4 regions of the Rhizobium sp. YTUHZ045 genome follow, and region 2 is predicted to be linked to each of the others. Evidence: predicted binding sites of a transcription regulator. Region 2 holds the regulator's gene; each other region holds the start of a gene.
The links. Region 2 encodes PhoB, which activates phosphate uptake and scavenging genes when phosphate is short. Its sites were predicted from a motif close to TGTCATNNANCTGTCAT; they were not measured.

Region 1 (7,633 bases), on a different replicon from region 2:
GGAATACGCCAAACGCACGATTGGCAGGCATCGCAACTTCTTCTGCCTGACGCGCGATGACCAGAGCTTCGAACTGGCAAGAGCGAACTTCGATTGTGAGGTCGAGGCCGGCCCGGACACGGCATTCGGTATCGAGACGCTGAAGCCCTTCGACGCCGATCCTCTGAGGGTGTTGTATGTCATGCAGCCTCTTGGCGAGGACTGCGTCGATATAGCCAAAGCGCGAGCGATTGTTGACGGACCTCTGACCAATTGGATCAATGGCCCCGACAGTTTGTCGCGCCTGCGCATGTCGAGCATCGTCAGCTCGGCGCTGCGGCATGGATTGAGCCGCACGGCGATGCTGGCTCAGCACCGCGAGGATGTCGCCCGTCGATATGTCGATTATGGCGTGCGGATCCTGTCCGGCGCAGAGCGGATCATTACCAACCATTTACACGGCCATATTCTCTGTCTGTTGCTCAATAAGCCGCATGTCGCGGTCGCGAGAGACGGCAGCAATCTTCACGCTTTCATCGATAGCCGGACCGGCGACAGCCCTCTGGTGGAGACAGCAACGAATGCCGGCGAGATTTTCGCAGCAATGTCTCGCCTCCCCTATGAGATCGGCGGCACCTGGTACAAGTCGAGCCGGCCCATGACTGTCGGTCCCAGTATTCCCGCCCCCGATCTGGTCCCTCAACCTTCCATAGTCTGATTATCGGTAGGAGCTCAGTTTGTCGGTTTTGCAAGACGACGATATTCTCTTCAGCCATGTCAGTGAGAACCGGTCCGCCGCAGCCGTAACGGGTGCCTTCTGGTCGGCGCTCAGCACCCTTATTCCGACGGTCCTGACCTTCGCTGTTTTTGTGGTCACGTCTCGTATTCTCCAGCCTCAGGACTTCGGTCTTGTCGCGCTGTCCTTCAGCATCGTCTCCTTTGCAGCGAGTTTCGGGCCGACTGCCTTTGGCGAAGCGATCATCCAGAGAGCCGAGATCAGGCGCAGCCACCTCGACACGATATTCCTGCTTTCGCTCGGCTTTTCGTTCCTGGTCTACGGCGGCTTATGCCTGGCCGCTTCGTCGATCGCGGCCTATGTCGGGCATAAGGAAGTCACCTATCTCATTTACATCATGGGATCGAAGGTATTCTTCGACTTCACGGCCGTCGTTCCGAATGCGATCGTGAACAGGAAAATGTCATTCCATCTGGTGGCCGTCCGCACAGTCATCGCGACCGTCACGTCTGCTTGCCTTTGCCTTGTTCTGGTTCTCGCCGGTTTCGGCTTGTGGGGGCTTGCCATTGCCCAGATCGCCGCCACAGCGGCATCGTGCGGCGCTGCTTTCTGGGGTGCGGGTTGGATTCCCGGCCTGAAGATAAAGAAAGCGAGCCTCAATGATCTGCTTCACTACGGTTTCTTTGCATCCGGCACCCGTTTTTTACAGACGATGAGCCTGGACAACTTGCTCATCGGCGTGCTCCTGAGCCCGTCGGCGCTCGGCATCTATAACTTTTCCAAGCGCTTGTTTGACATGATCAACAACGTCATCGCCGGCGGCCTGACGTCGGTGACGCACGTGCTGCTGTCATCGCTGCGGGCCGATCCGAAGAAAGTCCGGGAAGCATTCCTGATGGCGACGTTTGGCTGTGCTCTGGTTTCCTACCCCGTCTTCATCGGGCTTGCGGCGGTTGCCGATGATGCAATCACGACGATTTTCGGTGCGCACTGGATCGAGGCAGTTTGGCCGGTTCGATTCTACTGCGTTATTGGCTTGATGGCTGGGATCGGCTACGTGCAGGCATCCCTGATAAAAAGCCAGGGAGAGATGGATTGGTGGTTTTACTACCAGCTGGTTCGAAACGTTCTCACGCTTCTGACCATCGCAGTTCTTTACCCCTACGGCGTGACGACAATCGTGTTTGCGATCATGATCGAAGTTCTGCTGTTCTGGCCGATCACCAGCTGGAAGGTGTCGCAGCATATAGAGCTGAGTGTGCCGGCATATTTGGCGCAGTTCCTGCGGCCGACCACGGCCAGTGCAGCGATGGTGGCTGTCGTTTTGCTGCTGCATGAACTGTTGCTTCATTGGTCGCCCTACGCACGTCTGGCTATAGAAGCCCTTGCAGGCGGCATCGCTTACTGCAGCCTGATATTCTTGCTGTGCAGGGCGCGCCTGAATGTCCTGATCGGCAGCATCAAGCAGGCTCGGCAGCGCAAGGGCAACAGGGGCGCAGTGGCCACCCCTGTGTGATTTCCTGGCTCCAGCGCGGCGGATTGTTTCGCCGCCCGTCTCTCAACCCAAACGGCCTTCGGCCGCAAGCGCATGGGATAATCGACAAGATGACCGATCTCGACCGCGATTATCCGTTACATCAGCTTCACCGGGCAGATGTTTCGACAAGTGGCCGCAGCCGCTACTATACGCTCGATGCCATGCGCGGCTTTGCCGCCATTTGTGTTGTCGCCACGCACTTCCAGGAGAGATACGCGCCATCGGCTTATCTGGCGGTCGACTTTTTCTTCGTTCTCAGCGGCTTCATTATCGCCGACATTTACGGACGAAGGCTGTCGCGCGGCCTGCCATTTCAGTCATTCATGAAGGCCCGCATCAAACGCCTGTATCCGCTTTATCTGATCGGGATCTTGGTTGGCCTCGTGCAGATCATTCTGTTGACGAGCTGGGGACTGCGAGCCCAAAGCGCGGTCGATCTGCTGGTGTCGAGCGCAACCAACACCTTCGTTTTGCCGAGCCCGATGTATTTCCTTCAAGCGCATCCGATGCAAGGGATGTTTCCGATCAACGGCCCGGCCTGGTCGATGTTCTGGGAGTTGCTGGTCAATATCGTCTTCGCACTGTGGCTCTTCCGGCTCTCCGTCCGCGCCCTCTGCGCCGTTGCGCTCGTCTCGGCGGCATTCTTGGTTTTTGTCAGTCTGAAGTACGGCATGTTGAATATCGGCTGGGAGTGGCCTTCCGCAGTGGGTGGACTGCCGAGGGTGATGTTCTCATTTACCGCAGGTGTCGTTATCAGCCGTCTCTTCAACGACGCACCGGCCTGGAGGAGGGGCTGGGTCGCAATAGCTCCGTGCCTGCTTTTGCTGATCTGCATTGCAGCTCCGGTTCCGCTCGTACTGCGGCCCTACTATGATCTGATCTTCGCGATCACCCTGGCGCCGCTCATCGTAACACTCGGCCTGTTGCTGGAGATGCCCGCCCAGGCAGAGGGCCTGGCAACCTGGATCGGATTCATCTCCTATCCCGTCTACATCCTGCACCGAGGTATAATCGGCGTCTTCAAGCCATTTGCTGCCTCGATGGGTCTGAACGGCCCCCTCGCGTTTCTGGTGCTTCTCGGTGCGGTGGTCTGCTTCGCCTATGCGACCGCACGTCTCCTAGACAAGGCCACGGCCATACGGGTGCGTCAAACCGTACAGCTCGATGACATGCAGCCCTGACTGGGCTTCGCACGGCCCATCCAGCGATTGTTTCAATCCCCGCTCGGCTCTGGCAGCAGATCCGCATCCGTCAGCGTCCCGAGGAAGGCGACGATGTCGTCGATTTCGGGATCGGTCAGCGCCGGCGCGTCGCCGGGCTTCCGGCCGAAGGGCGGGTCCTGGTTGAGATTGTCCGAATAGGCCTGCGGCAGGTCGTCATAGCGGCGGATCGTGCCGTCGGCATTTTGCGCATACCAGCGGCCGGGGTCGCTGTCGCGGGTGGCATAGAAGGAGACCACGTCGCGCAGCGTGTGGAAATAGCCGTTGTGGAAGAAGCTCTTCTTCAGCGCGACATTGCGCAGCGTCGGCGTGCGGAAGAGGCCGCAATAGTCCTTGTGGCTGGCGAGATCGGTCCGCTGAGGGCCGCAGAGGCCGAGGTCATGATAGGTCGGATCGCCATTGGCCGGGATCGCCATGTTGCGCGGCGCGCCGAGCGCGAGGAAGCCGAAATCGGAAAAGAGCGGCGGCTCGCCGTCATTGGCGGGTTCGCTGAGGTGACAGCTCGAACAATTGCCCTTGGCCGGGTCCTCGAACAGCTGCCGGCCGTGCAGTTCCTGCGCAGTCAGCGTCGCCTTGCCGGCGAGAAAGGCGTCGTAGCGGCTGGAATAGGGGTAGAAATCCGGGCCGCTCTGCTCGAAGGTGGCGAGCGCCTCGGCGGCGGCGTCGAATGTGTCTTGCGGATTGTCGAATACGGTCTCGCCGAAGACCGCTTTGACGTCGGCGGCATAGGACGCCTTGCGCAGTTTGGCGGCGACGTCGGCCGCATCCGTGTTGCCCATCTCGAAGGGTGAGAGCAGCGGGATCTTCGCCTGGTCGGCGCCATGATCGACCCGGCCGTCCCAGGTCAGGCCGCCGGTCGGGCCGTTGTCGACGCTCTCGTCGCCCTCGTCCTCGGACTCGTAATAATGCTCGGTGAAGGCGGGCACCGCCTGCAGGTAGCGCAGCGTCGGGACGGCGCGCAGGCCCGGCCGGTCCATATTGGCGCCGCCCATCTCGACCGGCGCTGCCGAGGCCGGGCCGAAGGCGTGGGCTGGATCATGGCAGGAGGCGCAGGCCTGCAGCCCCGAGGCCGAGAGCGAGGGATCGAAAAACATCTTGCGGCCGAGCGCGGTCAGCCATTCGGCCCGGGCGAAGGCCTCGGCGCGCGACATTGGGCCGGGATGGATGCCGGCAGCCGCCGCCGCGCTGCTTTGCCGCAGCGGCATAATGGCGAGAGAGAGCATTGCAGCGCCGATTCCGGCCGCCAGGCCGGGCCGCGCAAGCCAGGACATCGTTTTAGCCATGCTAGGGATTCCAGTGGCTTAGAGGTAAGGTCCAGCATAATCGAGCCTCGGTGCAACAAATTGATGACGGCTCGTGTCCGGTCGCCGCGCTGTAACCTTGCTGTCACAAAGTTGATAGACGGCGGGAATAGCGTCAGCTCGCCCCCGAGCGGCCTCCGCTCCCTCTAGCCAACGCCCCAGCCATGAGGTACCTCCGTGAAAAGCCTGAAACGCCTCGCCTCGCTTTGCCTCGCCGGATCGGCCATCGTGCCGCTCACTATCGCGGCATCCGCCCATGCCGCGCCCGCCGGTTACGACAAGATCGGCAATATTGTCGTCATCTATGCCGAAAACCGCAGCTTCGATAATCTCTATGGCGGCTTTCCCGGCGCCAACGGCCTTGCCAATGTCGGCGCCGGTCAGGACCGCCAGCTCGACCGCGACGGCAAGCCGCTCGCCGAACTGCCGCCGGCCTGGGGCGGCCTGACCGCCAAAGGCGTGACGCCTGCGATCACCGAGGCGCAGTCAGCCCATCTTGCCAATGCCAGCTTTGCGATCGACGATCCCAAGGGGTTTGCACAGGCGCCGACGATCGTCACCCGCGATCTCTGGCACCGCTTCTATCAGGAGCAGATGCAGATCGACGGCGGCAAGAACGACAAGTTCGTCGCCTGGGCCGATTCGGGCAGCCTGGTAATGGGTCACTACGACGGCTCGATCCTGCCGATGTGGCAGGTCGCGAAAAAGTACGTGCTTGCCGACAATTTCTTCCAGGGCGCTTTCGGCGGCTCCTTCCTCAACCATTTCGCGCTGGTCTGCGCCTGCGCGCCCTTTTATCCCGATGCCGACAAGAGCCCGGCAAAGCCTGTCATCGCCAAGGTCGATGCCGACGGCACCTCGCTTGTTGTCGCCGACAACGCGCCGCAATCGGCGCTGCAGGGGGCGCCGAAATTCGTCTCCGACGGCACGCTGACCCCAGACTTCTACGCCGTCAACACCATGCAGCCGCCCTATCAGCCGAGCGCCAATCCGCCGGCCAAGGACGGCGATCCGGCCTATGCCGATCCCAATGCGGCGACGACTTTGCCGCCGCAGCATGAGACCACCATCGGCGATCTCCTGTCGCAGAAGGGCGTCAGCTGGGCCTGGTATGGCGGCGCCTGGCAGGCGGCGCTCGACGGCAAAAACGCCACACCGGTGCCGAACTTCCAGTTCCACCACCAGCCCTTCAATTATTTCGCCAATTTCGCCCCCGGCACGCCTGATCGCGCCGAACATCTGAAGGATGGCGGTCTTGCCGGCGAGGCCTTCCTCAAGGATGTCGACGCTGGCAAGCTGCCGGCGGTTTCCTTCTACAAGCCGCAGGGCAATCTCAACGAACATGGTGGTTATGCCGATGTATCAAGCGGCGACCAGCATCTTGCCGATGTCGTCGCCCATCTCGAGAAGAGCCCGCAATGGGGCCATATGCTCGTCATCGTCACCTATGACGAGAATGGCGGCTTCTGGGATCACGTCGCGCCGCCGAAGGCCGACCGCTGGGGTCCGGGCAACCGCGTCCCGGCCGTGATCATTTCGCCCTTCGCCAAGGCCGGCACGGTCGATCATACCCAGTACGACACGACCTCGATAATCCGGCTGATCACGACGCGTTACGACCTGCCGGTGCTGCCCGGCATCGCCGCCCGCGACAAGGCGCTCAGCGACAATGGCGAGCCGCCGATGGGCGATCTCACAGCCGCGCTCGATCTGACGCATTGATTGATCGCGACCGGCCCCGGTTTCCATCGGAGCCGGTCCATCTCTTTCTTTTTCGCATTCCGGACGCAAAACCGCTGCGCACTTTTGCTGGAACTGCTTATCGTCACCGGCGCAGCAGCGGTCGCAACGCCGCCTGCGTTTCCTTCAGAAGCGGCAGATAGCGCTCCTTCATCTCGGCGGCCGGGACAAGGGCGGCCGGCGCGCCGATATTGATCGCCGCGACAGTTTCGCCGCGATCGTTTTCAACAGGCACGGCGATTGAGCAGAGGCCGATCTCCAGCTCCTGGTCGATGATGGCGTAGCCTTGGGCGCGCACCCGGCGGAATTCGGCGATGAGCTCGTGCGGGTCGGTGCGGGTCTTGGCCGTGTTCTGCTTCAGCTCGCTGCGGGCAAGGATGGCGTGCGCCTCGTTTTCGGAAAGGGCGGCGAGCAGCACCCGGCCCATCGAGGCGCAATAGGCCGGCAGGCGGCTGCCGGGGGTCAGATTGATCGACATGACCCGGCGCTGCGCGGCGCGGGCGATATAGACGATCTCGGTGCCGTCGAGCACCGAGGCCGAGGCGCTCTGGCCGGACTTTTCCGAGAGAAGATCGAGATGCGGCTGCAGGAGCGCCGGCAGCGGCGTTGCGGCGAGATAGGCATGGCCGAGCCGCAGGATCTTCGGCGTCAGCGTGAAGAACTTGCCGTCATAATCGGCATAGCCGAGATCGGCGAGCGTCAGTAGCGAACGCCGCACCGTGGCGCGGTCGAGCCCGGTCAGCTTCGCGGCTTCGGCGATCGACAGCCGCTGCCGCGTTTCGCCGAAGACCTCGATGACTTTCAGGCCGCGGGCAAAGCCGCTGACGAAATCGGTTTCACGCATGGGTTCGATTCTCCTCTCAACAGTGAGTATGTGCGATATATGAACAAATGTCAAATAACGCACAGAATGCCTTGCCGTTGCTCCTGCTGCGTTTTATTTCTGATGACAAGGAAAGGCTGAGGAGATCCCCATGGACAAAACAGTCGCGAGCACGGCGACGGCCGTCTCCGAGATCGGCGACGGCGCCACCGTCATGATCGGCGGTTTCGGCGGCTCCGGCGCGCCGATCGAGCTGATTCATGCCCTGATCGACAAGGGCCCGAAAAACTTGACCGT
Region 2 (7,633 bases):
CTTTATGCGCTACGCGCCATCGCGCCGCGCTTCCGCGCCCGCAACCGCGTCGAGCGCGTCATGCTCTGGGGCCTGCTGCTCGCCTCCTCGATCGCCATCCTGACGACGGTCGGCATCGTGTTGTCCATGCTGTCGGAAGCCGCCCGCTTCTTTGCCGTCGTTCCCGCCGGCGAATTCTTCTTCGGCACCGTCTGGGATCCGCGCTTTGCCGGCGCCGGCAGCTCCTCCTTCGGCCAGTTCGGCCTGATCCCGCTCCTACTCGGCACGCTCTATATCGGCCTCGTCGCCATGCTGGTCGCGGTTCCGGTCGGCCTCTTCGCCGCCATCTATATGGCCGAATACGCCTCGCCGAAGCTGCGTTCCGTCTCCAAGCCTCTTCTCGAAGTGCTGGCCGGCATCCCGACGATCGTCTACGGCTTCTTCGCGCTCGTCACCGTCGGTCCGTTCCTGCGCGATTTCTCCGCACAGATCAGCGGCCTGCTCTCCGGCAGCTACACCAATTTCATCCAGGCGCAGAGCGTTCTGACGGCCGGTATCGTCATGGGCATCATGTTGATCCCCTACGTCTCCTCGCTGTCGGACGACATCATCACCGCCGTGCCGCGGGCACTGCGTGATGGCTCGCTCGGTCTCGGCGCCACACGCTCCGAAACCATCAAGAAGGTGGTCCTGCCGGCCGCGCTTCCCGGCATCGTCGGCGCGCTGCTGATGACCGCCTCGCGCGCCATCGGCGAGACCATGATCGTCGTGTTGGCCGCGGGTGTCGCCGCCCGCATTCAGATCAACCCTTTCGAGCCGATGACCACGGTGACCGTCAAGATCGTCAACCAGCTGACGGGCGACCTTGAGTTCACCTCGCCGCAGACGCTGGTTGCCTTCGCGCTTGGCATCACGCTGTTCTGCATCACGCTTTGCCTCAACATCTATGCGCTCTACATCGTGCGCAAATACCGGGAGCAGTACGAATGACGAATATTGTTTCTCCCGCCATCGGTGCCACCGTTTCCAAAGCGCCGGCCCGCCGTGATATCGGCATCAAGCGCCGCTATGCCGCCGAGCGCCGGTTCCAGGCCTACGGTATCGCCGCCATCGCCTTCGGCCTTATCTTCCTCTTCGTCCTGCTGTGGACGGTGATCGGCAAAGGTTACACCGCCTTCCAGCAGACGACGATCACCCTGCCGATCGAATTCGCCGAAAAGACGATCGATCCGAACGGCAAGCGGGCAACCGATCCTTCGGTGCTGATTGCCGCCAACTATCCGGTTCTGCTGCGCGACGCGATCGTCAAGCAGCTGAACATCAATGCATCGAGCCGTCCGGATGCGCGCGATGCAACCGCCATGCTCTCCAAGAGCGCGCCGATCCAGCTGCGCGATCTGGTTGTCACCGATCCCTCGATCATCGGCAAGACGGTCAATGTCACCCTGCTCGCCGATGCCAATATCGACAGCGCCAACAAGGGCCAGATCGATCTTTCCGTCGATGAGAAGAACCGCAAGGTCAACGACAAGCAGGTCAACTGGATGAACCAGCTGAAGGCGAGCGGCACTCTCCAGAAGCAGTTCAACACCGGTCTCTTCGTCAACGGCAATTCCAGCCGCCCGGAGGCCGCCGGACTCGGCGTCGCGCTCATCGGCTCGCTCTACCTGATGCTGATCGTGCTGGTTCTGTCGCTGCCGATCGGCGTCGCCGCCTCGATCTATCTCGAGGAGTTTGCGCCGAAGAACAGGCTGACGGACCTGATCGAGGTCAACATCAACAACCTCGCAGCCGTCCCGTCGATCGTCTACGGTCTGCTCGGCCTTTCCGTCTTCATCAACTTCATCGGCCTGCCGCGCTCGGCTTCTCTGGTGGGCGGCCTGGTGCTGACGCTGATGACCCTGCCGACGATCATCATCGCTACCCGCGCGGCCCTGCGTGCCGTGCCGCCTTCGATCCGCGCTGCAGCTCTCGGCCTCGGCGCCTCGAAGATGCAGATGGTGTTCCACCACGTCCTGCCGCTTGCCATGCCCGGCATCCTCACCGGCACGATCATCGGCCTGGCGCACGCGCTCGGCGAAACCGCGCCGCTGCTCTTGATCGGCATGGTCGCCTTCGTCGCCAATGCGCCCGCGACACCGCTCGAGCCCTCGACGGCCTTGCCCGTGCAGGTCTATATGTGGGCGAACGAGGCCGAACGTGCCTTCGTGGAGCGTACTTCGGGTGCCATCATCGTCCTGCTCCTGTTCCTGGTCGTCATGAACATGGGCGCCATCCTCTTGCGTCGTCGCTTCGAGCGCCGCTGGTAAACGGAGTCAAACATCATGAACATGCTGACGGAAGCTGCAGTTGAAAAGGCGCTGGATCAGAAGATGAGCAACGTCCCGTATAAAATGATCGGACAGGATGTCTCCGTATACTACGGCGAGAAGCGCGCGCTTTTCGACGTGAACCTGAACATCCGCGAAAACACCGTAACCGCCCTGATCGGCCCCTCGGGCTGCGGCAAGTCGACCTTCCTGCGAAGCCTGAACCGCATGAACGACACGATCGAGGGGTGCCGCGTCACCGGCAAGATTACGCTCGACAGCGACGATATCTATGATCCGGATATCGACGTCGTCGAACTTCGCGCCCGCGTCGGCATGGTTTTCCAGAAGCCGAACCCGTTCCCGAAGTCGATCTATGAAAACGTCTCCTACGGCCCCCGCATCCACGGTCTCGCCAAGTCGAAGGCCGATCTCGACCAGATCGTCGAGAGCAGCCTGCAGCGCGCCGGGCTCTGGAACGAGGTCAAGGACCGCGTGCACGAATCCGGCACGGGCCTCTCCGGCGGTCAGCAGCAGCGCCTGTGCATTGCCCGCGCCGTTGCCGTCAGCCCGGAAGTCATCCTGATGGACGAGCCCTGCTCGGCCCTTGACCCGATCGCCACCGCCAAGGTCGAGGAGCTGATCCACGAACTGCGCGAAAACTATACGATCGTCATCGTCACCCACTCCATGCAGCAGGCCGCGCGCGTCTCGCAGCGCACCGCCATGTTCCACCTCGGCAATCTTGTCGAGGAGAACGACACCGACAAGATGTTCACCAATCCGGACGATCCCCGTACCCAGGACTACATCATGGGTCGCTTCGGCTGATCACGGCCATCCGAAGCCTTCCCCTTATTCGAGGACAAAGCCCCATGGCATCGACACATATTTATTCTGCCTATGATGATGATCTGAAGTTCCTGTCCAGGCGGATTTCCGAAATGGGCGGCCTGGCCGAACAGATGGTCGCCGAATCCGTCCGGGCGCTGGTCAACGGCGATACCGCGCTGGCGCAGAAGGTCATCTCAGACGACGTGATCCTCGATCACACCGAGCGCGAAATCGGCGACAAGGCGATCGTCACCATCGCCCGCCGGCAGCCGATGGCCGCGGACCTGCGCGAAATCATGGGTTCGATCCGCATCGCCGCCGATCTCGAACGCGTCGGCGACCTCGGCAAGAACACCGCCAAGCGCGTCATCGCCGTGCAGAGCACCGGCGTTCCCCGCAAGCTCGCCCGCGGTCTCGAGCATCTCTCCGAGCTGGCGCTTGTCCAGCTCAAGGAAGTGCTCGACGTCTATACGACACGCGCTGCCGACAAGGCGACCGCCATCCGCGAACGCGACAACGAGATCGACGCCATGTACACCTCGCTGTTCCGCGAGCTCTTGACCTACATGATGGAAGATCCGCGCAACATCACGAGCTGCACGCATCTGCTCTTCTGCGCCAAGAACATCGAGCGCATCGGCGACCATGCCACCAACATCGCCGAGACGATCTACTACATGGCGACAGGCGCCCAGCCGGAAGGCGATCGTCCGAAGGATGACAGCGCCAACACCGTTGGCGCCGCGACGGAATAATCCTTCCAAGATTGCGTGCGCGCCCGTTCGGGGCGCGCAAAGAGGTCGCAGCCAATTTCTGAATTTGCGCAGGACGCCTGCTTAGAACCCCGGTTTAAGGCTTGTGCGCGAGGAGACGGACACGCATGATCCCGAGAGTCGCAGTTGTTGAAGACGAGGAAGCCCTCAGCGTGCTCCTTCGCTATAATCTCGAAGCCGAAGGCTTCGAGGTCGATACCATCCTGCGCGGCGACGAGGCCGAAATCAGGCTTCAGGAGCGCACGCCCGACCTGCTCATCCTCGACTGGATGCTGCCCGGCGTCTCCGGCATCGAACTCTGCCGGCGCCTGCGCATGCGGCCGGAAACCGAGCGACTGCCGATCATCATGCTGACGGCGCGCGGCGAGGAGAGCGAGCGTGTGCGCGGACTGTCCACCGGCGCCGACGATTATGTCGTCAAGCCCTTCTCGACCCCCGAGCTCGTCGCTCGCGTCAAGGCGATGCTGCGCCGTGCCCGTCCCGAGGTGCTGTCCTCGGTGCTGAAATGCGGCGATATCGAGCTCGACCGCGAAACCCATCGCGTCCACCGCAAGAGCCGCGAAGTCCGCCTCGGCCCGACCGAGTTTCGCCTGCTGGAATTCCTGATGTCGTCGCCGGGCCGGGTCTTTTCCCGCTCGCAGCTGCTCGACGGCGTCTGGGGCCACGACATCTATGTCGACGAGCGCACCGTCGACGTCCATGTCGGCCGCCTGCGCAAGGCGCTGAACTTCTCCAACATGCAGGACGTCATCCGCACCGTCCGTGGCGCGGGTTATTCGATGGAAGCCTGAGGGTTTCTACTGCTGCTAAAGTCAAAGATTTGCCCCTCACCCTAGCCCTCTCCCCGTTCTGACGGGGAGAGGGGACGTGCCCTGCGAAAGGTCGGCGGGGAACGGAGAGGTTGCGGCATGTCCCTTCGCCCCGCGTGCGGGGAGAAGGTGGCGGCAGCCGGATGAGGGGCAACCCCAGCGCTTCCACTCCAATCATAAAAAACGGGCCGCTCGGCCCGTTTTTTATGTCCGGCGATGTCGCCTTCTCAGCTGACCCGTGCCGCGGCCCGGCGCCTTTCGTTGATCGGCTGATAGGCAAGCTTCTGATGATAGCTGCAATAGGGAGAATTGTCGGGGGACTCGCAGCCGCAGAAATGGAAATCTTCCTTGAGCGGGTCGCCGACCGGCCATTTGCAGGTGCGTTCGGTGAGCTCCGTCAGGCCGAGGCGGCGAGAAATCGGCACGACCACATTGCCGGCCGGCACATATTCCATTTCGTCGACGGCATCGACCTCGATCTCTTCCTTCAGCATCGTTGCGCCCTGTTGACGGGTCACGGTGCGGGTGGTGATCCGGGAGGCGTAATTCGGCGCGCGCGGCGCGGACGTCTGGCGCTTCGGCGTGCGCGCCGCGGTGGCCGTGCCGCCGGCTTTGGCGCGGCCGGGAAGGCTGAGCCTGTGCACCTTGCCGATAACGGCGTTTCGGCTGACGCCGCCAAGCTGCGCAGCAATCTGGCTGGCGCTCAGTCCTTCGGCCCAAAGCTTCTTGAGTTTCTCGACCCGCTCGTCTGTCCAGTTCATGCCCTGTCTCCACCTTTTGCGTTGGTGATGGCAGAATCCCTCACCGTTGTCCCGGAAGCCTCCGAAACAAGAAACGCTTGATCAATTTTGGTGACTAGTTCCGCCGCATGCAGTCTAGTAATTGAACTTTAACCTAGTGTGAGGCTGACTCCGTGACAAGAGTCGCGGGAATCCGGATGAATCGAATTTCAAGTTTTCCCCAACTTGCTGCCTCTGCGTGGCATTTCTGCAATAATGCCTGTTGAAGGCCGAAAGTGCCGCTGCACAAGCTTGCTGCATAGGCTAAGGCGGCAGTTTTGTTGACATTGCAGCGCGAAAAGGAAATAGTACCGCTCGCCGCCGAAAGGCGGCATTTTTGATTTTTTGGACCTGGTTCTGTTAGCCGGAGTCCGTGCAAGAGAACATTGAACGGGAGACCCGCGCCATGGCTGAAGCCGCGCCGCTTTATGACACCTATTCTCGCGCCCCGCTGCGGTTCGAGCGAGGCGAGGGCGTATGGCTGATCACCGAGAGCGGCGAGCGTTATCTCGATTTCGGCGCCGGTGTCGCCGTCACCTCCGTCGGCCATGGCAACCCGCATGTGGTCGCGGCGTTGAAGGAGCAGGCCGACAAGGTCTGGCACCTCTCCAACATCTATGAAATCCCCGGCCAGGAGCGCCTCGCCAAGCGCCTGACGGACGCTACCTTCGCCGATAAGGTGTTCTTCACCAATTCGGGCGCCGAGGCGCTCGAATGCGCCATCAAGACCGCGCGCCGCTACCAGTTTTCCAAGGGCCATCCCGAGCGGTTCCATATCATCACCTTCGAGGGCGCCTTCCATGGGCGCACGCTCGCGACGATTGCCGCCGGCGGTCAGGAGAAATATCTCGAAGGTTTCGGCCCCAAGGCTCCGGGTTTCGATCAGGTGCCGTTCGGCGACATCGAGGCCGTCCGCGCCGCCATTACCGATGCGACGGCCGCAATCCTGATCGAGCCGGTGCAAGGCGAGGGCGGCGTGCGCCCCGCCACCGGCGAATTCATGAAGGCGCTTCGCCGGATCTGCGACGAAAACGGCCTGCTGCTGATCCTCGACGAGGTCCAGACCGGCGTCGGCCGCACCGGCAAGCTCTTCGCCCATGAATGGTCCGGCATCACGCCCGATATCATGGCCGTTGCCAAGGGCATCGGCGGCGGTTTCCCGCTCGGCGCCTGCCTTGCCACGGCCGAGGCTGCCTCCGGCATGAAGGCCGGCACGCATGGTTCGACCTATGGCGGCAATCCGCTGGCCATGGCGGTCGGCAGTGCCGTGCTCGACGTCATCCTCGCCGATGGCTTCCTTGAGCATGTGCGCGACGTCGCGCTCGTCTTCCGCCAGGGGCTGGCCTCGCTCAAGGATCGGTATCCCGATGTGATCGAGGATATCCGAGGCGAGGGGCTTCTGCTCGGCGTCAAGGCTGCGGTTCCCTCGGCCGAGTTGCTGCAGGCGATCCGCGCCGCGCATCTGCTCGGCGTGCCGGCCGGCGACAACGTCATCCGCCTTCTTCCGCCGCTGGTGGTCACTGCCGAAGAAGCCCGCGAGGGGCTCGTGCGCCTCGAGCGCGCCGCCGAGAGCATCCGCGCCGCCAAGATCAAGAAGACGGCTTGAAGGGATCGCCGCCTTCGGGCGCACGACAGGTAAGAACATGGCTCCTAAACATTTCCTCGATCTTTCGGCCGTCACCTCGGCCGACCTCAGAACTATCATGAACGACGCGCTCGCCCGCAAGCAGGCCTTCAAATCCGGCAAGGGCGACAAGCCGCTCGCCGGCAAGATGCTGGCGATGATCTTCGAGAAGCCGTCGACCCGCACCCGCGTCTCCTTCGACGTCGGCATGCGCCAGCTCGGCGGCGAAACGCTGTTTCTCTCCGGTACTGAAATGCAGCTCGGCCGCGCCGAGACGATCGGCGACACCGCCAAGGTGCTGTCGCGTTATGTCGATGCGATCATGATCCGCACCACCGAGCATTCCAGGCTTTTGGAGCTCGCCGAGCACGCGACCGTGCCTGTGATCAATGCGCTGACGGACGACACCCACCCCTGCCAGATCATGGCCGATATCATGACCTTCGAGGAGCATCGCGGCCCGATCAAGGGCAAGACGATCGCATGGACCGGCGACGGCAACAATGTGCTGCATTCGCTGGTGGAA
Region 3 (7,633 bases), 340 kb from region 2:
GGCGCATGCCGCCGGAAAAGGCGCGCGGCTGGTCGTCGATGCGGTCAGCGTCGATCTCGACGCGTTCGAGCCAGTCGATGGCGGTAGAGCGGATCTTGCCGTAGTGCCGGTCGCCGATCGCCATCAGCCGTTCACCGACATTGGCACCCGCCGATACGGTCATGCGCAATCCATCGGCCGGGTTCTGGTGCACGAAACCCCAGTCCGTGCGCATCAGGAATCGGCGCTCCGCCTCGTTCATGCGGTAGAGGTCGCGGTAGTTGCCATCGCGCATGTGGTATTCGACGCTGCCGGTCGTCGGCATCAACCGGGTGGAGATGCAGTTGAGCAGCGTCGTCTTGCCGGAGCCGGATTCGCCGACGATGGCCAGCACTTCGCCGGGCCAGAGCTCGAAGGAGACGTTCCGGCAGCCGATGCGTTTGCCGTAGAACTTCGAGAGGTCGTTGACCTTGAGAAGCGGTATATCGGTCATTCGGCAGCCTCCCGGGCCAGCATTTCGCCGGCATGCCCCTGGGCGCGGCGGTCTTCGCAATGGTCGGTATCGGAGCAGACGAACATGCGCCCGCCCTTGTCGTCGAGAATGACCTCGTCGAGGTAGACGTCCTCTGCGCCGCAGAGCGCGCAGGGCCTGTCGAAGCGCTGGATCTCGAAGGGATGGTCTTCGAAATCCAGACTGACGACATCGGTATAGGGCGGCACGGCATAGATGCGTTTCTCGCGGCCGGCGCCGAAAAGCTGCAGCGCTTCCGACCTGTGCATCTTCGGATTATCGAATTTCGGCGTCGGCGAGGGATCCATCACGTAGCGGCCATGCACCTTGACCGGATAGGCATAGGTCGTGGCGATGCGGCCGTTGCGGGCAATATCCTCATAGAGCTTCACATGCATGAGTCCGTATTCCTCGAGCGCATGCATCTTGCGCGTCTCGGTCTCGCGCGGCTCAAGGAAGCGCAGCGGTTCGGGGATCGGCACCTGATAGACGAGCACCTGGCCGGGCCCGAGTTTTTCCTCCGGGATGCGGTGGCGTGTCTGGATGATCGTCGCCTCGCTGGTGTGCGTCGTCACCGCGACATTTGCGACCTTTTGGAAGAAGGCGCGGATGGAGACAGCGTTGGTCGTGTCGTCGGCGCCCTGGTCTATGACCTTCAGCACGTCATCAGGGCCGATGATCGAGGCCGTTACCTGCACGCCGCCGGTGCCCCAGCCATAGGGCATCGGCATTTCTCTACTGGCAAACGGCACCTGGTAGCCGGGAATGGCGATTGCCTTCAGGATGGCGCGGCGGATCATCCGCTTGGTCTGTTCATCGAGATAGGCGAAGTTGTAGCTGGCGAGATCGCTCATTCGGCGGCTTCCTTCATCTCTTCGCCGCTGTTGCGGGCGGCTTCGAATTCGTGACGCATGCGGCGGACGAGATCGAGTTCGGCCTGGAAATCCACATAATGCGGCAGCTTCAGGTGCTCGACGAAACCCGTTGCCTGAACGTTGTCGGAGTGGGAAATGACGAATTCCTCGTCCTGTGCCGGCGCGGTGATATCCTCGCCGAGCTCTTCTGCCCGCAGCGCCCGATCGACCAGCGACATTGCCATCGCCTTGCGTTCGCTCTGGCCGAAGACCAGGCCGTAGCCGCGGGTGAATTGCGGGGGTGCCTTCGCCGAGCCCTTAAACTGGTTGACCATCTGGCACTCGGTGATCAGGATCGTGCCGAGCGAGACCGCGAAACCGAGCTCAGGCACGTCGAATTCCACCTCGACTTCGCCGATGCGGATCTCCCCGGTGAAAGGATGGTTGCGGCCGTAGCCGCGCTGGGTTGAATAACCGAGCGCCAGCAGGAAGCCCTCGTCGCCGCGGGCAAGCGCCTGCAGGCGCAGGTCCCGGGTCATCGGGAATTCCATCGGCTCGCGGGTCAGGTCGCCGATCTCGTGATCCTCGGGCATGTCGCCGTCCGCCTCGATCAAGCCTTCCTCGCCGAGGATTTCGGAGACGCGCATGACGCGGCCGGTCTCGGCCGGACGCTGGGCCGGCGCCTCGACCGCTTCGTCCTCAAGCAGGGAGGGATCGAGCAGCCGGTGGGTATAGTCGAAGGTGGGGCCGAGCAGCTGGCCGCCCGGCAGATCCTTGTAGGTCGCCGAGATACGGCGTTCGATCGCCATGCCAGCCGTGTCGAGCGGTCTGGAATAACCGAAGCGCGGCAGCGTCGTGCGGTAAGCGCGCAGCAGGAAGATCGCCTCGATCATGTCGCCGCGCGATTGACGGACGGCCAGCGCTGCGAGAGTCCGGTCGAAAAGCGAGGCCTCGGCCATGACGCGGTCGACGGCGAGGGCGAGTTGTTCGACGATCTGGTCGATGCCGATCGCTGGCAGCGACCGGTCACCGCGGCGACGGTCGGCGAGCAGACGGTGGGCATTGGCAATGGCGGCCTCGCCACCCTTGACGGCAACATACATGAGCTCAGATCTCCGTTGCTGTGATCTTGGTGGTGCGCGGCAGGCAGACGAAGCGCTTGCCCGATGTCAGCACGATGTCGATGCCGCGCGGAAAAAGCGCGCGGTTCTCGGCCCAGAGCCTGAGGAAGGTCTCCGGTAGGCCGACAGGCGCGATCTCCACGACGCTCTGGATCCCCGGACCCATCAGCACCAGCCTGCGTCCGCCGTCGAGTTCGGGAAGTTCGATGACAACAGTCGTCGAGCGGTCGGGATATTCCTGCGTGCCTGACGCAAACAGGCCGAAGGAGCAAAGCGCAGTGCCCGCCTCGATGAAGGCAAAGCGCGCATCCGCCTTTTCGGCGGTCAGCGGGGCGCCGGTGTGGAAGCCGAGCCAGTCCGGCACAGCGGATTTCGCTAGTCCCGAGGTAAGCCAGACTGATGTGTCATGGTCGCAAAGAGTGAGCGCGATCGTGCCGGCGGCAATACCGAGCGGCGCCGGCGGGTCGATCTCGGGCTCAACGGTCTGGATGGTGCCGGGGCGGGCCATGCCGTCCATCAGCATCTTGAAGACGCTCTGCGCATGGAAAACCGGATCGGTAAAGCCACCGGTAAAGACTTCTGTCGTCAGACCCATCAGTTGTCCCCCCGCACCATGGTGAAGAAGTCGACGCGGGTTGCCGCCGTCTCATCCGCCTTGCGACGTTCGGTGGTGGCGATCCTTTCCGCGATCGGCAAAAGCAGCGCCTGTTCGACGAAATCCCTGGTCGCCTCCTCCTGCCAGAGCGCGTCGAAGATCGCCGCAAGACGGGCCTTCTCCCGGTCGGTGCCGAGCGCCTGCGCATGACCGATGGAGCCGGACTCGAGCCGCACCGTTGAGCGTGTCATCGTCACCTCGCCGAGATTAAAGGGAGCTCCGCCGCCGCCGATGCGGCCGCGCACCATCACCAGTCCCGTCTCCGGTCCGCGCACCGGATAAGCCACGGGCTTTTGCGGCAACGCGTCCCAGGCCGCCTGGAGTTCGCTCCGTCCCGCATGCGCCAGCAGATCGGCGGCGCGTTTGCGCTCCAAGACCGTCTGTGACGCGGCGTTTGTCTTGTCCGCTGATATCATCGCTGCTTCCTCAAATGTCTATTGATATAGACAACCATACAAGCTATACCTAGCCTTAAATCGGTGTCGTGACAAGCGTGTGACATCGTGAGGCAAAGCAGAGGCGGAATGGCAGGACTGAAGCAGGTGCAGAGGCAGACGGGTGTGGCGCTGTGGCGTCAGATCGCCGATCGGATTCGCGAGGCGATCGGCAACGGCGCCTATGACGAAACCGGAATGGTGCCGCCGGAAACGGTGCTGGCGCTGCAATTCGGCGTCAACCGCCATACGGTTCGCAGTGCGCTGGCTGCGCTGGCGCAGGAGGGAATCGTGCGTGCTGTGCAAGGCCGCGGCACGCTGATCGAGCGCAAGGAGCGGCTGAATTTCCCGATCACCCGGCGCACGCGTTTCACCGCCGGCATCGGCGATCAGGCGCGCGAGATGCGCGGCCTTCTGCTCGATGAGACGCGGGAGGAGGCGAGCGCCGACGTTGCCCGTTGGCTGGGCCTGAAACAGGGTGAGCAAGTAATCCGGCTGGAAACATTGCGCCATGCCGACAGGCGGCCGGTTTCAAAGGCGACGAGCTGGTTTCCCGCCGAACGTTTCGCCGGGATCGGTGAGGCCTACCGCAAGCACGAATCGATCACCAAGGCTTTCGCCGAGCTCGGCCTCGGGGACTACGTCCGGGCGACGACCGAGATAACAGCCGCCCATGCTGCGACAGCCGACCTTGCAGATCTGGAACTCACTCCCGGCGCGATCCTGCTGATTGCCAAGGCAATGAACACCGATCTCGACGGCGTACCGGTGCAATATTCGATAAGCCGTTTCGCCGCCGACCGGGTACAGTTCACGATCGAGAACTGAGGCCAGGAATTGAGACAAGGTGCGCCGACCCGTTCGGTGGCACGCCTCACAGAATTCAGTGTGCGCCGGACATATCGCCCAGCACTTCCTTGGAGGCGACGGTGGAATCCGCGTTCAGCTTGTAGACCATGGGAACGCCGGTCGCGAGGTTGAGGGCGAGCACGCCTTCTTTGGTCAGCTTGTCGAGCACCATGACCAGCGAACGCAGCGAATTGCCGTGGGCAGCGACCAGCACCTTTTCGCCGCGGAGCACGCGCGGCAGGATCTCGGTGAGGTAGTAGGGCCAGACGCGGGCGCCGGTATCGCGCAGGCTTTCACCGCCGGGCGGCGGCACGTCGTAGGAGCGGCGCCAGATATGCACCTGTTCCTCGCCCCATTTGGCGCGCGCGTCATCCTTGTTGAGACCGGAGAGATCGCCGTAGTCGCGCTCGTTCAGCGCCTGGTCGCGGATGGTCTCGAGATCAGGCTGGCCGACCTTGTCGAGGATGAGCTTCAGCGTGTGCTGCGCGCGCACCAGCGCCGAGGTATAGGCGACGTCGAATTTGATCCCGTATTCGGCAAGCGCAGCGCCGCCGGCTTTGGCTTCCTGAATGCCGAGTTCCGTCAGATCCGGGTCCTTCCAGCCGGTGAAGAGATTCTTCAGGTTCCAGTCGCTCTGGCCGTGGCGAACGAGGACGAGGGTACCGCTCATGAATATGCCTCCGTAGTATCCTTATTGGGAAGAAAGCCCGAGCACGTCGAGCATGGAATAGAGACCCGGCTTCTTGTCGCGCGCCCAGAGCGCGGCTTTGATGGCGCCGCGCGCGAAGATAGAACGGTCGGCCGCGCTGTGCGACAGGGTGACGATTTCGCCTTCTCCGGCGAAAAGCACGGAATGCTCGCCTATGACCGAGCCGCCCCGCAGCGTCGCAAAACCGATCGTGCCCGCCTCGCGGGCGCCGGTATGGCCGTCGCGAACCCTGACCGATTTCGACGCAAGATCGATATTGCGGCCCTTGGCCGCGGCTTCACCGAAGAGAAGGGCGGTGCCGGATGGCGCGTCCACCTTGTGCTTGTGGTGCATTTCCAGGATTTCGATGTCCCAATCTGCGGGATCGAGCGCCCGCGCGGCCTGCTCTGCCAGCACGCTGAGCAGATTGACCCCGAGGCTCATATTGCCCGACTTGACGATGCGGGCATGGCGGGCCGCGGCGGCGATCTTCGCGTTGTCCTCGCTCGAGCAGCCCGTTGTACCGACAACATGAACGATGCGGGCCTGAGCGGCGAGACCGGAAAACTCCACCGTGGCGGCAGGCGCGGTGAAGTCGACTACGCCTTCGGCATGCAGGAAGGCCTGGAGCGGGTCGTCGCCGATGATGACGCCGGTCGGCCCGAGTCCGGCAATCTCACCGGCATCCTTGCCGACGAATGGGGAGCCGGCGCGCTCGATCGCGGCATGCAGCGTCACGCCTTCGATCGAATGAATGAGCCGGATCAGCGTCTGCCCCATGCGTCCAGCTGCGCCGACCACCACCAGTTTCATCGCAGCATCGCTCATGTCAGTCTCGCCATGTTAGTATGAATCCGAGGCCGAGGGCCTCTGCAGGTTGTTGAGGCGAGCGTAAAGACCGTCGCTGACCTTCGCAAGCGTCTCATGATTGCCCTCCTCGACGACCCGGCCCTGCTGCATGACGACGATCTTGTCGGCGCGCACCACGGTCGAAAGTCGATGGGCAATGACAACGACGGTGCGTCCGGTCATCGCCTCGTCGAGCGCCTTCTGCACGGCGGCCTCGGATTCGGTGTCGAGGGCGGAGGTCGCTTCGTCGAGCAGCAGGATCGGCGCGTTGCGCACCAAAGCGCGGGCGATCGAAAGCCGCTGGCGTTGGCCGCCCGAAAGCGTCACGCCGTTTTCGCCGACAGGGGTATCGTAGCCCTGTGGCTGCGCTGAGATGAAGTCATGCGCATAGGCCAGCCGGGCCGCCCCTTCCACCTCGGCATCGGTCGCTTCCGGCCGGCCGTAGCGGATATTGTCGCGGATCGTGCCCTCGAACAGGTAGGGCTGCTGTGAGACATAGGCGAGCTGGTGGCGCAGCGACTTCTTGGTGACATGGGCAATATCCTGCCCGTCGATCAGGATTTCGCCTTCGCGCGGATCGTAGAAACGCGGAATGAGGCTGATGACGGTGGATTTACCAGCTCCCGACGGGCCGACGAGCGCCGTGGTCGCCCCACCCTCGGCGACGAAGCTGACGCTGTTCAGCACGCTTTCATTGCCGTAGGCGAAGGACACATTGCGGAATTCGATTCTCGCCTGCGTCACCGTCAACGGCCGGGCATCCGGCAAGTCGCGCTGGCGCGGCTCCATGTCGAGCAATTCGTAGATCATCCGCGCATTGACGACGGCGCGTTCCATCTGCACCTGCAGGCGGGCAAGGCGGCGGGCGGGATCATAGGCAAGCAGCAGCGCCGTCACGAAGGAGAAGAAGGCGCCCGGGGCCACATTGTAATAGATCGAGCGATAGGCGGCATAGGCGAGCACGCTGGCGACGGCAAAGCCTGCGAAGCTCTCCGTCAGCGGCGAGGTTCGCTCGGAAAGCCGGGCAATCCGGTTCGCCCGGTTTTCGGCGGCCGTGATGAGCTTGTTGACCTTGTTCTCCAGTTCCTCTTCCATCGTAAAGGCTTTGACGATGGCAATACCTTGGATCGTCTCCTGCATGGCCCCCAGCACGTGGCTGTTCAGATGCACGGCCTCACGGGTCGCCGAGCGAAGACGTTTGGAAACATAACGCAGTGCATAGAGCAGCGGCGGCGCCATGACGAACACGGCGAGGCTGAGCAGCGGGTCCTGCAGGACCATCACGCCGATCAACGAAACGAAAGTCAGGAGGTCGCGCACCGTCGAGGTGATCGTCAGGTTGAGCACGTCACGGATGCCGCTGACGTTCTGGCTCACCTGCGCTGCGATGTGAGCCGAGCGTGCCTCGCTGAAAAAGCCCACGGAAAGCGTCATCAGATGCGCATAGAGGCGGCGCTGATAGCGGGCGACGATATTGTTGCCGACCTTGGAAAGCGCCACGGCCTGGCCATAGCTGGCAAAGCCGCGCAGCACGAAGGCGACGAAGATCGAAAGACAGATGATCCAGACGACATCGGCGCGGCGGTTGGCGAAGGCTTCGTCGATGATCGCCCGCATGATCCAGGCGGTGAATGCCGTCGAAAGCGCCACGACCACGAGGCAGGCGATCGCGAAGACATAACCCCAGAGATGG
Region 4 (7,633 bases), 760 kb from region 2:
GAAAATGCCGCCCTCACCGAAGGCATCTGGTGGGACAAGGATTATAGCGGCGAGCCGCTCGTCTCCTTCTCCTCGGAAGAGGCGCATGAACTCGGGCTCAAGATCGGAGACACGGTGACCGTGAACGTGCTGGGGCGCAATATCACGGCAAAGATTGCCAATCTGCGCCGCGTCCAATGGGAATCACTGTCGATCAATTTCGTCATGGTCTTCTCACCGAACACCTTCCGCGGCGCCCCGCATGCCTGGCTGGCGACCCTGACCGATCCCTCCTCGACGCCGGCCGAAGATGCGGCGATCCTGAAATCCGTCACCAATACCTATCCGACGATCACCAGCGTGCGAGTCAAGGACGCGATCGACATCGTCAACCAGCTCGTCAGGCAGCTTGCGACAGCGATCCGTGCCGCCGCATCGGTGGCGCTCATCGCCTCGATCCTTGTCCTGGCCGGTGCGCTCGCCGCCGGCAACAGGGCGCGCACCCACGATGCGGTGGTGCTGAAGACGCTCGGCGCCACGCGCGCCATGCTGATTCGTGCCTTCAGCTACGAATATCTGATCCTCGGACTGGCGACTGCGATCTTCGCACTCTTTGCCGGCGCCGTCGCCGCCTGGTTCATCGTCGCCCGCATCATGCGACTGCCGTCTGCCTTCCTGCCTGACGTGGCGGGCCTGACGCTGGTGACGGCACTCGTTCTGACAGTCGGCATCGGTCTCATCGGCACCTGGCGCATCCTCGGGCAGAAGGCGGCGCCCGTGCTGCGCGAGCTTTGAAGCTGTCCCAAAAGCCTTCACCTTACGGCGATTTAACCGGCCGCGCCGTTGCAGGCCCCTTGTTTGCAAAGGGCGAAAGCCTCATATTGTCTGCAGGCATGCTGGAGCTCCGCAGCGGCGCCCGGGTCGAGAACCCCGACACCGTATCTCCTTCGGAGCTTGTAAGAGGAAACTATGGCTGATCTTCGTAACTATCAAAGCCGCGTCCAGACCGGCGAGATGATTGATCAAGGCCTGCGCGCATATATGCTCAAGGTCTACAACCTGATGGCGCTGGGCCTGGCGATCACCGGCGTGGCCGCATATCTCGGATTCAACTTCGCGGTCCAGGACGGCCAGCTCACCCAGTTTGGCGCGCTTCTGTTCCAGTCGCCGTTGCGCTGGGTCGTCATCCTTGCCCCCCTTGCGGTCGTCTTCTTCCTGAGCTTCCGCATTCATCAGATGAGCGTCTCCGCCGCCCAGACCACCTTCTGGATCTACGCCGCCCTGGTAGGGCTGTCGCTCTCGTCGATCTTCCTGGTCTATACCGGCCAGAGCGTTGTTCAGACCTTCTTCGTCACCGCCGCCTCCTTCGGCGCACTGTCGCTTTACGGCTATACCGCGAAGCGTGACCTGTCGGCGATGGGTTCGTTCCTGATCATGGGTCTCTTCGGCCTGATCATCGCCTCGCTCGTCAACATCTTCCTGGCTTCATCCGCGCTGCAGTTCGCGATCTCGGTGATCGGCGTGCTGATCTTCGCAGGCCTCACTGCCTACGACACGCAGCGGATCAAGGAACTCTACTATGAAGCCGATGACGTCGCTGTCGCCGGTCGCAAGGCGATCATGGGTGCACTGACGCTTTACCTCGACTTCTTGAACCTCTTCATGTTCCTGCTGCAGTTCATGGGCAACCGCAGATAACAGGCGCAATGAGATCGAAAAGGCGGCTTCGGCCGCCTTTTTTGTTGCGCCGGTTTCGCAGGGATGATTTTAGAGGAGCCTGCTCTTCCGATGGACCTGCCGCCCCGATGTCCTTCCTTCTGCGCAACGCCGCCCAAGCCGACATCCCCGCCATCACGGAGATCTATCGTGACTCGGTCCTGAATGGCGTTGCAAGCTACGAGATTGCGCCGCCCTCCGAGGCCGAAATGGCCCAGCGTTTTTCCGCGATAGTCAGTCAGCAATATCCCTACATCGCCGCGGCCGATGCGGACGGGAAACTCCTGGGCTACGCTTATGCGTCGGCCTTCCGCACCCGCCCCGCCTATCGCTGGATGGTGGAGGATTCGATCTACCTGGCCCCCGAAGCCCGCGGCCGTGGCATCGGCAAGGCACTGATGATCGAGCTGATCGACCGCTGCACCGCGCTTGGTTTTCGTCAGATGGTAGCCGTCATCGGTGGCGCGAGCCCGGCCTCGATCGCGCTTCATCTGAAGGCAGGTTTTGTGGAGGTCGGCCTGATGAAGGGCACCGGCTACAAGCACGGCCACTGGCTGGACACGATGCTCATGCAGCGCAGCCTCGGCGAGGGCATGACAACCGATCCGAATCCCTCCACCTACCCCGGTACGCTGTTTGCGGGCTGATAAGAGTTATTTATCCACGAGTTTCAAGGTTTTGTCGAATACCTTGAGGACCTGGTTCAACTCGTGTCCGCGCTTCAGGATCATGCCGTTGATATTGATCACGGAATAGGCACCTTGCTTGGCGGCAAGCTTCGGGTTCTTTTCAATCCGGAAGAGCGGCATCTCGCCGGAGCGCTTGAAGACGGAAAAGACCGCTCTGTCCTTCAGATGGTCGATGGCGTAATCGCGCCATTCCCCCTCGCCCACCATGCGGCCGTAGATCCAGAGGATCGCATCCAGCTCGCGCCGGTGGAAAGTCACCGGAAGCGGGTCCTTGCTTTGTTTGTATTCCCTGAGATCGACGATGACCGAGGAACTATTGTCGACGGAGCGGCTTTCGCCGTGTCGCAAATCCGGCTGATCTGTCATCAGGTCTCCAAGGCCTCCGCTTGTGACAGGAGAGTGACAGTTTGCCCGAGCCGCCGCAAATTGCAAGAGCGGCGCTCCTCACATTCGCCGCACGTCCAGTCACGTTCGCTGGGGACCAAGCAATGCTTTCTCCCCAGTGCCGCATTTCAGTCAAAACAGCGCCTCATTTGCGGGAGATTTATGCATCCCGGTTTGGCGCCAGCGCGCCAAAGGGCCCGGCGGAGCGTATCGACCTTAACCCCAGCCCCGAATACGCTCGGCCGGGCCGCCCGCATTTCACCCGTACTCGGGTGAAATATCAGATGCTTTTTCCCGCCATCACCACGGTCGCGCCGAGGATCGCCGCCGGATCGCCGTCGGCCGTGGCCGACTGTAGCAGGATTGCGCAGCCCTCGAGCTGCGGCCGCTGCAAGACGCTCGCCGGTAGCGTCAGACTGGTCGCCTTGCCATCCCACATGCCGACAGTTTCGACGTTGGTGACGCTGTGCAGATAGGAGATCTTCTTTCCGCTGTTTTCGCCTTTTTCGACTTCGATTGTCTTCTCCTTGTCGAAATACACCATGACGACATTGGCCTTGCCCTGTCCGGCACCGATCTTGATCTCCAGCTCGTCGCCGCGCATCGCCGCGCTGATGGGAACGGTCAGCCCATTGCCTTCGCTGCTGTAGGTGTCGATCTTGCTGTTGATGCCGGTGAGATCGGCGCCGGCCAAATGGCCGCGCCCGTTGACGATGGCTTGCGGCGTATAGACGTTGCTGCGACCCATCGTCCTGGCATAGCCGTACTGCCGCTCGGTATTTTCCTTCGAGCTCAGCGTATCGGCCCAGCCGAGATAATTCCAGTAGTCGATGTGATAGGCGAGCGCGATGACATCGCCTTGGTTCACCAGCTTGCGGAAGGCGGCATCAGCGGGAGGACAGGAGGAGCAGCCCTGTGACGTGAAAAGCTCGACGACGCCTCTCGGCTTGCCGTTTTCGGCATGCAGCGAGCCTGCAAAAGCAACGCCGGCGATCAGCGAAATCAAGAAACGGGGGGACATTCACCTGCACCTCTTTTTCAGCGCCGGCGGCGTTTAGGAACCGAAGGCTCTGAGACATGAACGTACGAATAATCCTTCCGGGTCCAAACGAAAAGTCACGAACGGGTGAGACGTAGCTCGCCCGGAAAGCGCTGAAAACAAATCATCGTGAGCCCCATCGAATACTGTCGCCGCAAAGAGGAGCCGCCGGAAATTGCTCTCCGGCGGCCATTATCATAGCAATCTCCTAGATCCGGATGATTTCAGGCCGATTCGGCCTAAAATCTTAATCCGGATCTACATCAAAGAAGCAGAGCATGATGTTTTCCGAAAACCGCTCACACTTTTCGGCATCATGCTCGACAATCAGGCAGCGAGATCACGCAGAACCGTCTGCAGGATGCCGCCATTGTTGAGGTAGATCACCTCGTCGAGCGTATCGACGCGCGACAGCAGCGGAACTTCCTTCACCGTGCCGTCGCCATAGGTGATCTTGGCGATCTTCCTCTCGCGCGGCTTGATCTTGTCCAGCCCCTCGATGGTGACGAGCTCGTCGCCCTTGAGGCCGAGGCTCTGCCAGGTCGTGCCCTCTTCGAAGACGAAGGGGATGACGCCCATGCCGACCAGGTTCGAGCGATGGATGCGCTCGAAGCTCTGGGCGATCACGGCCTTGACGCCGAGCAGGTTGGTGCCCTTGGCAGCCCAGTCGCGCGAGGAGCCGTTGCCGTATTCGACGCCGGCGAAGATGACGAGCGGCACGCCTTCGGCCTTGTACTGCATGGCGGCGTCGTAGATCGATGTCTCTTCCTTCGACGGGTAGTGGATCGTGTAGCCGCCTTCCTTGCCGTTCGGGCCGAGCATGTGATTGCGGATGCGGATATTGGCGAAGGTGCCGCGCATCATCACTTCATGGTTGCCGCGCCGCGTGCCGTATTGGTTGAAGTCGGCAACGGCAACGTCATGGCCGATGAGGTATGCGCCGGCCGGCGATGCCGCCTTGATCGAACCGGCCGGAGAGATGTGGTCGGTGGTGATCTTGTCACCGAACAGGCCGAGGACGCGGGCGCCCTTGATGTCGGAGACGCCGGTGCCCTTCTTGCCCATGCCGACGAAATAGGGCGGGTTCTGGACATAGGTGGAGTTGTCGTCCCAGGCATAGGTCTGGCCCGGCGGGACCTGGACGGCCTGCCAGTTGGCATCACCCTTGAAGACGTCGGCATACTTGGTTTCGTAGAGTTCGCGGGTGACGTATTTCTGGATGAACTCCTGCACCTCGTGCGAGGTCGGCCAGATATCCTTGAGGTAGACCGGCTTGCCGTTCTGGTCTTCGCCGATTGGCTCCTTGGTCAGGTCCTTCTGGACCGTGCCGGCAAGAGCGTAGGCGACGACAAGCGGCGGCGAAGCGAGATAGTTCGCCTGGACGTCGGGCGAGATGCGGCCTTCGAAGTTGCGGTTGCCGGAGAGCACGCCGGAAACAATCAGACCCTTGTCATTGATCGTCTTGGAGATCGGCGCCGGCAGCGGGCCGGAGTTGCCGATGCAGGTGGTGCAGCCGAAGCCGACGAGGTTGAAGCCGAGCTTGTCGAGGTCGGCCTGCAAGCCCGACTTGGCGAGATATTCGCCGACGACCTGCGATCCGGGCGCGAGCGACGTCTTGACCCACGGCTTGGTCTTCAGGCCCTTGGCAACGGCATTGCGGGCGAGAAGGCCGGCAGCGATCAGCACCGACGGGTTGGAGGTGTTGGTGCAGGAGGTGATGGCGGCAATCGCCACGTCACCATGGCCGAGATCGAAATCGGTGCCTTCGACTGCATAGCGGTTGTTGAGCTGCCCGGGCTTCTTGTAGTCGGCTTCCATCGACGTCGCGAAACCGGAAGCGATGTTTTCAAGCGCGATGCGGCCTTCCGGACGCTTGGGGCCTGCCATCGACGGCACGACGTCGCCGAGGTCGAGCTCCAGCGTATCGGTGAAGACGAGGTCGGAACCGTCGCCTTCGCGCCACATGCCCTGGGCCTTCGAATAGGCTTCGACAAGCGCGATGCGATCATGCGTGCGGCCGGACATGGTGAGATAGTTGATGGTTTCGCCGTCAACCGGGAAGAAGCCGCAGGTCGCGCCGTATTCCGGACCCATGTTGCCGATCGTCGCACGGTCGGCGAGCGGCATGTTGTCCATGCCGGGGCCGAAGAATTCGACGAACTTGGAAACGACACCCTTCTTGCGCAGCATCTGCACGACGGTCAGAACGAGGTCGGTCGCGGTGACACCTTCCTTGAGCTTGCCGGTCAGCTTGAAGCCGATAACTTCGGGCAGAAGCATCGAAACCGGCTGGCCGAGCATGGCGGCTTCAGCCTCGATACCGCCCACGCCCCAGCCGAGAACGCCGAGACCGTTGATCATCGTCGTGTGGCTGTCGGTGCCGACGCAGGTATCCGGATAAGCGATCGTCTCGCCGTCCTCTTCCTTGGTCCAGACGGTCTGGCCGAGATATTCGAGATTGACCTGGTGACAGATGCCGGTGCCGGGGGGAACGACCCGGAAGTTCTTGAATGCCTGCTGACCCCACTTCAGGAAGCGGTAGCGTTCGCCGTTGCGCTGATATTCCAGCTCGACATTCTTGGCGAACGCCTGCGGCGTGCCGAATTCGTCGACGATGACGGAATGATCGATGACGAGGTCGACAGGAACGAGCGGGTTGATCTTCTCGGGATCGCCGCCGAGCGACACCATCGCGTCGCGCATCGCGGCCAGATCGACGACCGCGGGAACGCCGGTGAAGTCCTGCATCAGCACGCGCGCCGGGCGATAGGCGATTTCGTTTTCGACAGCGCCCTTGTTGTTCAGCCACGCGGCAACGGCGAGGATGTGCTCCTTGGTGACCGACTGGCCGTCTTCGAAGCGCAGCAGGTTTTCGAGCAGCACCTTCATCGAATAGGGAAGCTTCGATACGCCGGCCAGACCGTTTGCCTCAGCCTTGGGCAGGCTGTAATAGACATAGTCCTTTCCACCAACGGAAAGCGTGGAACGACAATTGAAACTGTCAAGAGATTTAGACACGAGAGACCCCGTTCTGATAGCCAACACAGTCGTGCGAACGCCTATGCACTTAATGCACATCAGGATGCGGGTACGGCCATTTCCGCTGTCCGCACGTGGAGCAGATGCTCCAAGTTCGGCGCAAGGATGAAATTCACGCCGACCGCTGGCGTGGTTGCCGGTCTTATAGATAATTTCCTAAAAACTTGCCATACCCGAGCACTGCCAAAACCAGACATTTTTTGAGCCTTCCGAAAGCCGCAACGAAGAAAGAGCCGACGCATGCAACTCACCGCCGAAAATCTGGCTGCAAGGCGCGGTGAGGATCTCATTTTCGTAAACATTTCCTTTCACTTGACGGCAGGAGAAGCCCTTGTCCTGACCGGCAAAAATGGATCGGGAAAATCCACTTTGCTGCGCGTTGCCGCCGGCCTTCTGAAGCCCGAAAAAGGAACTGTCATCTTCCGCGATAAAGAGAGCCCGCAAGGCCGCCATCCGGGCGAGGTCAGCCACTACCTCGGCCACCGAAATGCGATGAAGAATGAACTTACGGTTGCAGAGAATTTGGAATTCTGGCAGTCCTTCCTCAGCAGCCCGGGCACCGCCGGCCTCGCTCTCGAAGATGCCGCCGAAGCCGTCGGCCTCTCGGGGATCACCCACCTTCCATTCGGCTATCTCTCCGCCGGCCAGCAGCGCCGCTTCGCCTTCGCCAAGCTGCTCGTCGCCCACCGCCCCATCTGGATCCTCGATGAACCCACGGCGGCACTGGATGCGAGTGCCGACCGGCTGTTTGCCGGATTGATCGAGGCGCATCTGGCCAAAGGCGGCA

Region 1: NMA58_RS28200 (acid phosphatase) is a predicted target of PhoB. The motif match lies at 4,808-4,824, and genes of this name have one in related genera.
Region 3: phnF (phosphonate metabolism transcriptional regulator PhnF) is a predicted target of PhoB. The motif match lies at 3,605-3,621, and genes of this name have one in related genera.
Region 4: NMA58_RS19270 (DUF2794 domain-containing protein) is a predicted target of PhoB. The motif match lies at 2,773-2,789, and genes of this name have one in related genera.

The regions. Positions count from the first base shown of each region.
Region 1 covers NZ_CP101434.1:231,119-238,751, forward strand. Annotated here, with positions in the region: gene NMA58_RS28180 (polysaccharide pyruvyl transferase family protein) at 1-697, shown strand, start outside; gene NMA58_RS28185 (lipopolysaccharide biosynthesis protein) at 717-2,231, shown strand; gene NMA58_RS28190 (acyltransferase family protein) at 2,321-3,433, shown strand; gene NMA58_RS28195 (cytochrome-c peroxidase) at 3,466-4,755, opposite strand; gene NMA58_RS28200 (acid phosphatase) at 4,951-6,495, shown strand; gene NMA58_RS28205 (IclR family transcriptional regulator) at 6,599-7,357, opposite strand; gene NMA58_RS28210 (3-oxoacid CoA-transferase subunit A) at 7,488-7,633, shown strand, end outside.
Region 2 covers NZ_CP101432.1:161,368-169,000, forward strand. Annotated here, with positions in the region: gene pstC (phosphate ABC transporter permease subunit PstC) at 1-969, shown strand, start outside; gene pstA (phosphate ABC transporter permease PstA) at 966-2,288, shown strand; gene pstB (phosphate ABC transporter ATP-binding protein PstB) at 2,304-3,119, shown strand; gene phoU (phosphate signaling complex protein PhoU) at 3,164-3,877, shown strand; gene phoB (phosphate regulon transcriptional regulator PhoB) at 4,003-4,686, shown strand; gene NMA58_RS00840 (GcrA family cell cycle regulator) at 4,932-5,465, opposite strand; gene NMA58_RS00845 (aspartate aminotransferase family protein) at 5,890-7,089, shown strand; gene argF (ornithine carbamoyltransferase) at 7,127-7,633, shown strand, end outside.
Region 3 covers NZ_CP101432.1:4,324,564-4,332,196, forward strand. Annotated here, with positions in the region: gene phnK (phosphonate C-P lyase system protein PhnK) at 1-472, opposite strand, end outside; gene NMA58_RS21125 (alpha-D-ribose 1-methylphosphonate 5-phosphate C-P-lyase PhnJ) at 469-1,344, opposite strand; gene NMA58_RS21130 (carbon-phosphorus lyase complex subunit PhnI) at 1,341-2,447, opposite strand; gene phnH (phosphonate C-P lyase system protein PhnH) at 2,452-3,060, opposite strand; gene phnG (phosphonate C-P lyase system protein PhnG) at 3,060-3,536, opposite strand; gene phnF (phosphonate metabolism transcriptional regulator PhnF) at 3,645-4,382, shown strand; gene NMA58_RS21150 (2,3-bisphosphoglycerate-dependent phosphoglycerate mutase) at 4,438-5,073, opposite strand; gene dapB (4-hydroxy-tetrahydrodipicolinate reductase) at 5,095-5,919, opposite strand; gene NMA58_RS21160 (ABC transporter ATP-binding protein) at 5,935-7,633, opposite strand, start outside.
Region 4 covers NZ_CP101432.1:3,911,193-3,918,825, forward strand. Annotated here, with positions in the region: gene NMA58_RS19255 (ABC transporter permease) at 1-774, shown strand, start outside; gene NMA58_RS19260 (Bax inhibitor-1/YccA family protein) at 949-1,677, shown strand; gene NMA58_RS19265 (GNAT family N-acetyltransferase) at 1,785-2,342, shown strand; gene NMA58_RS19270 (DUF2794 domain-containing protein) at 2,349-2,750, opposite strand; gene NMA58_RS19275 (DUF1223 domain-containing protein) at 3,049-3,789, opposite strand; gene acnA (aconitate hydratase AcnA) at 4,135-6,825, opposite strand; gene ccmA (heme ABC exporter ATP-binding protein CcmA) at 7,087-7,633, shown strand, end outside.